3 regions of the Clostridium sediminicola genome follow, and region 1 is predicted to be linked to each of the others. Evidence: riboswitches for the same ligand, from Rfam matches in the RefSeq annotation. Region 1 holds a riboswitch; each other region holds the start of a gene.
The links. A riboswitch is a leader RNA that binds a small molecule or an ion and turns the genes downstream of it on or off. The one in region 1 is predicted to bind glycine.
Positions count from the first base shown of each region.

Region 2: another riboswitch for glycine. It lies ahead of ACQ3F0_RS13145 (alanine/glycine:cation symporter family protein); the one in region 1 lies ahead of ACQ3F0_RS26590 (ester cyclase).
Region 3: another riboswitch for glycine. It lies ahead of ACQ3F0_RS03690 (GrdX family protein); the one in region 1 lies ahead of ACQ3F0_RS26590 (ester cyclase).

Region 1 covers NZ_BAABMF010000050.1:20-2,229, forward strand. The annotation lists partial or broken gene ACQ3F0_RS26585 (TRAP transporter large permease subunit) at 1-166, shown strand, start outside; glycine riboswitch at 730-841, shown strand; gene ACQ3F0_RS26590 (ester cyclase) at 1,025-2,210, shown strand, end outside.
Region 2 covers NZ_BAABMF010000007.1:72,258-74,467, forward strand. The annotation lists gene ACQ3F0_RS13145 (alanine/glycine:cation symporter family protein) at 78-1,439, opposite strand; glycine riboswitch at 1,506-1,601, opposite strand.
Region 3 covers NZ_BAABMF010000001.1:745,178-747,387, forward strand. The annotation lists gene trxB (thioredoxin-disulfide reductase) at 14-952, opposite strand; gene ACQ3F0_RS03690 (GrdX family protein) at 1,016-1,402, opposite strand; glycine riboswitch at 1,606-1,710, opposite strand; tRNA gene ACQ3F0_RS03695 (tRNA-Sec) at 1,920-2,016, opposite strand; gene selB (selenocysteine-specific translation elongation factor) at 2,102-2,210, opposite strand, start outside.

The sequences.
Region 1 (2,210 bases):
TCCACCACTTGGAGGAAACCTCTTTGTTGCTGCACAAATATGTGATGCTAGCTTCGAGGATGTAGTTAAGAATGTATGGCCATGGATTATTGCAATGTTGATTGGATTGATATTTATAATATTTATTCCTCAATTATCAATGTGGCTTCCAAGTATGATGAAGTAGTATAGGCAAGAGATATAAAAATTTAAGGTATGGATAGAGTGGTGTTAAAGAAACGGCTGTGCGATTGATATGGTTCGATGTTGTTTCTTTTTCTTAATATAAATAATATAAAACGAGTGATGTATAAAAGCATCGAAACGATGCAAAGAAACATCGAAATTTTCTTGCAATTGAAATATTTTGGTTAGTATCAATATTTAACTAGTATGAAGTAATAGGAATGAAAATGTTATAATTTTCTTAAAATAATGGTAAATACAAAGTTTTTATTAATGAAATCGACAAAAAAAATAAAAAAACATAAATATATTACAAAATATAGCGATTGGCATGGATATTGCTATTAATAAAAACATATTCAGATATATGATAAATCAAAGGAATAAGTTACAAAAAGAAATATGCAAAGATAATATACTGATGTGATTATAGTACGAAAGAATTCAAAATTAAATATAGGTGATTGATGATTATTGGAAATATCTTTGTATAGGTAACCGTAGGAGAAAGAAATAGATGAAGCTGAAATTCTATTTTGAAGCTCTCAGGTTTGGACAATAATTTGACACGCCCCTGGAGAGACCCCTTAAATGTGGGCATCGAAGAAGAAACTCATGTAAATTTATGTATTAGAATTGTGAGGAAGCTTTCAGATAAAAGGACAGGGAGTAAATTAGCATTAGGATATCTATGTTCATTTACCCCCTGTTTTTGTGTTCATAAGAATCAATTTGCTCCCTATACTTATGAGGATTAATTATTCGATATTATAAGAGCAATCTTTTAAATAATATAATATTTTCAAAACAATAAAAATGAATAACATGTAAAAATATATTGAAAAAGGAGGAGTTTTGTTTGGAAACATCGAATGTAGTAAAAACAACTGCTGATAAGAAAAAAATTAAGGCAAATCCAAAGGTTGATTCAAAAAATGAAAAGAATGGAGATGTAAACGTTATGGGAAATAGTACAAATTCAAATAAAGTTTTTTATGGAGATATTAACGAAGTAAACTCTGTGATATGGAGAGATTATAATGATTTTGCATTTTTAGAAGGTAAGAATAAACAAAAATTAGAAGGATATGATGAAAAATATAATGACTTTGTTCACTATATTATTAAAATAACTCACGATATTTGGGAAGAAAAAGGGATTGGAGTTATTTACGATACATATTCAAATAACGTTCATCTTCACCTTAGTTCACAAACAGCTGTTGGAATACAAGGAGTAATAAGTAATACTCTTCAAAATTTACATGCTTTCCCTGATAGAAGATTAATTGGTCAAAATGTTATATTCTCACCATATGATAATGATGGATTACTATCTTCACACAGAATAGTTTCTACAGCAACTAGTTTAGGTGATTCTAGTTTTGGACCAGCAACAGGAAAGAAAATTAATTATAGAACAGTAGTTGATTGTGCGGCATATAAGAATAGAATCTTTGAAGAGTGGTTAGTAAGAGATAATCTTTGGATTGTAAAACAATTAGGACTTGATCCACATGAAGTTGCAAAAAAATTCGCAAAAGCTAGTAAAAACCAAGAGCCAGCACTTCAAAGTAAATTTGGCATTGGAGAATCTATGGAAGGACAATTTTATCCAGAATTGTACAAAGCTAAAGATGATAGCGTAGGAGAAATGGTTCTAGAAATGATAAGTAGTATCTGGAATCGCAAGCTTATAAACAAAGTAAAAGATTTTTATCATGACAATGCATCTCTACACTATATTTGTAATACTGACTTAAATGGATTTGATGAAATTCAAGGAATGTTTATAAGTTTATTCTCATCATTCCCAAATGCAGGAATTGTAGTAGAAAGAGTATCATGTAATCAAAGAGGAAACCAAAATGCATGGGATGTTGCTGTTAGATTGAGAATAAATGGTATTCATGAAGGTTATGGATATTTTGGAGATCCATCAGGCAAGAGAGTTAGCTTTATGATTATGGATCATTATCATATTGTTGATAATAAAGTTAAAGAACAATGGATGACATTTGATGGAATAGATGTACTTCGTCAAA
Region 2 (2,210 bases), on a different contig from region 1:
CCATTTAATAGGTACTCTCGTTATTATATACTCATATTTGAATTATTATTTATTCAACTACTTTTTTATTTTTCTTCTTAAAGTAATTTATTTTCATTTAAATTATCAAAGTAAGTCTTTGTTTCAGCAATTATAACTCCACTAAGACCTATTAAAGCAATTAAGTTTGGAATTGCCATTAACCCATTAACTATATCTGCTATTGTCCAAATCATATCTAGTTTTAAAAATGCTCCTATTGCAACTAAAGCAATAAAAATAACTCTGTATGGTGCAATTCCTTTTATTCCTACTAAATATTCTATACATCTTTCACCATAATAGTTCCATCCAAGTATTGTAGTGAAAGCGAAAAATATCAAACCAATAGTAACAATTAATTGCCCTATAACCGCCACTGGAAGGCTATTTGAAAATGCCGAATTTGTCATTGCAGCACCACTAAATTCTGAACTCCAAGCCCCAGTTAAGATCAATACAAATCCTGTCATTGTACATATTATTATTGTATCAAAGAATGTTCCTGTCATAGAAATTAATCCTTGTCTTACACAAGATTTTGTTTTGGCTGCTGCCGCCGCAATAGGTGCAGAACCTAAACCAGATTCATTAGAGAATACTCCTCTTGCAACACCACTTTGAATTGCAATCATGACAGTTGCACCTGTAAAACCACCTGTTGCTGCAGTTTTTGTAAATGCACTTTTAACAATTAAAGCAAAAGTGGCAGGTACTAATTTTATATTTAATATAAGAATTATTAAAGCCCCAATAACATAGAAAACAGCCATAAAAGGTACTGTTTTTTCAGCTACTGCTGCAATATTCTTTATACCACCAATAGTTACTAAAGCTACTAAAATCGTAAGTACTATTGCTGTTACGTAGATTGGTAACTTGAAAGTAATACTTACAGCTTCAGTAATAGCATTTACTTGTGTAAAAGTTCCTATACCAAAGAAAGCAACACCTACACCGAAAATAGCAAACATTTTTGCTAAAAATTTATTTCCAAGACCTTTTTCAATATAGTACATAGGTCCACCTGACATCTGACCATTTTCATCCACTGTTCTATACTTAACAGCTAGTAATGACTCGGCATATTTAGTTGCCATACCAAAGAAAGCTGCTATCCACATCCAAAATAGTGCACCTGGTCCTCCTACTTTAATGGCAGTTGCTACACCTACAATATTTCCTGTACCAATTGTTGCCGATAAAGCAGTACATAAAGCTGCAAATGAGGATACATCTCCCTCTACATTATCATCACTTTCTTTTGTAAATAAATACTTTAAAGCTAATGGAAGTTTTTTTACTTGAAGTAATCCTAACCTAATAGTAAGATAAATTCCAGTTCCAACAAGTAAAATTAGAAGCGGTGGTCCCCAAACAAAACTATCAATTTTTTCAAGAACACCCATAAGATTTGACATAAAATTTGACATAAAAATTCCCCCTTAAGTCTTTTGTTTTTAACTAAGAGGAGATTAAATTATACAACTCAATCCCCTGTCCTTTTACCTGAGAGTTTCAATAGTATAGAACTATTTTGCTCCTTCGGTGACTGTAAACCAGTTCTCTCCAAGGGCTCGTCCAATAACGGTCCTGCCAATTAAGGCACCTGAAAGCATAACATCTTCGGTAGATGGTTTCCCATCACTCTCCCGTAATCTTCATCCGAACACAATATTCAATTAACTTAGTTACTTAATATGCATAATTATAATAAGAATTTTATAATTTTGCAAGTAAAAATAACAAGCTCAGAATATTCTAATTATTCCACTTATAATAATCAAAATCATATACTTCATCTTACTTTTAATGGATTAACCATATAAGCTTAATAAAAGAGTTCACGATTGAAATAAAAAACGAAATAAATCAGTGACAAGTTAATGATGATTGAACATTGAGCTTTTGCTACGCATAAGGAATCATTTTATTCTTTATTAATTAAAAGCTTTCGCTTGCGAAAGGTATCCATAACTTGTCACTATAAATTGCGAACTTGTTCGCAATTTATAAAAAAAGTGCCCTTCGGAATATCCTCAGGACAATTATATTATGAAAAATAAATTAAGGGCATAAATAATCCAAAGTATCATTTATCACTTTGTTTGATATTGTAACATATTCTTAACTATTTGTATAGTTTTTAAGACTTTTTATTATTAATTTATCAATATCTTCACCTTTTAATT
Region 3 (2,210 bases), on a different contig from region 1:
ATTTTATAAATTCTTATTCAGAATCTTCAACATATCTTTCAGCATTTACTGCTGCAATTGCTCCATCGCCTGCTGCTGTAATTACTTGTCTTAAAGATTTAACTCTGATATCTCCAGCAGCAAATACACCTTCGATATTTGTTTTCATGTCTTGATCTGTAACAATATATCCATGTTCCATTTCAATTTGTCCTTCATATAAACTACTAATAGGAGTGTATCCAATGAAAACAAATACTCCGAATATTCCGTCATCTTCATCAGCAAAGTACTCATTAGTTTCACCAGTTACAGTATTTTTAAATACAACTGATTCTACTATTCCATCTCCTTTAATTTCTTCAATTACTGCATTCCACATGAAGTTCATCTTATCATTTCTAAATGCTTTCTCTTGAATAGATTTAGCAGCTCTTAACTGGTCTCTTCTATGAACTATAGTAACTTTTCTTGCAAATTTTGTTAAATACAATGCTTCTTCAACAGCAGAGTCCCCTCCACCAACTACAAATACTTCTAATCCAGCGAAGAAATCCGCATCACAAGTTGCACAATAAGAAACACCTTTACCTGTAAACTCTTTTTCTCCTGGACAACCAATTAACTTTGGTTCTGCACCAGTAGCAATTATTACAGATTTTGCACGATACTCTCCTTTTTCGCATTTAATAACTTTAATTTTTCCTTCAAGCTGAACTTCAACAATATTATCACTTATTCTTTCAGCGCCAAATTGTTCAGTTTGATCTACCATTCTAGCTACTAAACTTGGACCACTTTCCTCTGGCATAGCACCCGGATAGTTTGCTATCTCATGAGTTATTACAATTTGTCCACCTGGACTATCTTTTTCTAAAATCAAAGTTTTCATTCTTGCTCTTGCAGCATAAAGTCCTGCTGCTAATCCAGCTGGTCCTGCTCCTAATATTACTACATCATATAAATTTTCCATTTTTACCCTCCTGCATGATAAATTGCTATCTTCCACCTAAAACTTTCCCAGTCATTTATACTCTTAAAATTGAATCATACTCTCTACCGCACCTTTAATGAGAGAATAATCTATCAATTGAAAATCTTCAAGAATTCCTTTAGTCCATTCAGGTGATTTTTTTATATTTAAAAATTTCTTTGTTACATCAATACTACCTTCAATAATCTGAAGTGATTTCATATCAAGTTTCCCTTTATTTTTTGATATCAAAACAGATTTATAAGGTGTCTCATTAGGTTTAACACTTCCTGAAAGAGGATGAGTTAAAATTTCATGTCCTTCATGTATTCTATTTCTTACATCCGATAGAACATCCAAGTAACTATTATCTTTCAAAAAAATTATTTCCATTTTTTCTTTATACTTCTCAGCTACCATAGGATTGTTTGTTATTAGTATGCTATTCAACTCACTCACCTCAAGATATTAATTATTACATTAATTATTTTTCATAATTTTCTGTCATATAACCCTAATTTTAAAAAATAAAAAAGAGAAGCATAGCAAACAAAGCTTGCCATACTTCTCTGTATTTAACCTGAGAGTTTCTTCTAATATTTAGAATTGCCCCTTTGGTGTCTATGAAAAAAATCATAAACTTTCCAGAGTTCTGTCAAAATACGGTCCTTTTTACCTGAGAATTTCGCTCTAAGTCAGACATTTCTTAAAACTTTTTCCTTCGGCGATCCAATTGGATTCTCTCCCGCATTCGTCAATCAGAATTATATTATGTTATCGTTTAAATTTCATTGATTATGTTTACATTATATCATTTTATTTAATATTTACCTTAACAAAACAGACATTATTTAGTATTATTAAGACATTTATTTTAGTTTTTTTAACAACTCACTTTATTTTTTATGAGGTATTAAAAAACACTTTAAATAGATTTATTTCCATTGAAAGTGTTAAGTTTAAAAATTGGCGGGAATATGTGGGAATCGAACCCACCCAGGACGCTACTAACGCCCCAACACGGTTTTGAAGACCGGCAGGCACACCAGCACCTATCTACTCCCTTAAAACATTTATTATGATATAACACTTTTCGATATTTGTCAACAAAAAACTTTGAGTAAAATTTCTTTACTCAGAGTTTTTTTGCTAAATTAGCGTTCTTTCATTTCCATTTCTTTTAGTTATCTTCATTTGGTCCAAATGTTCTAAAAATGTCACAGCATATTGTCTTGAAGTGTCAAGCGCTTGTCTTGCA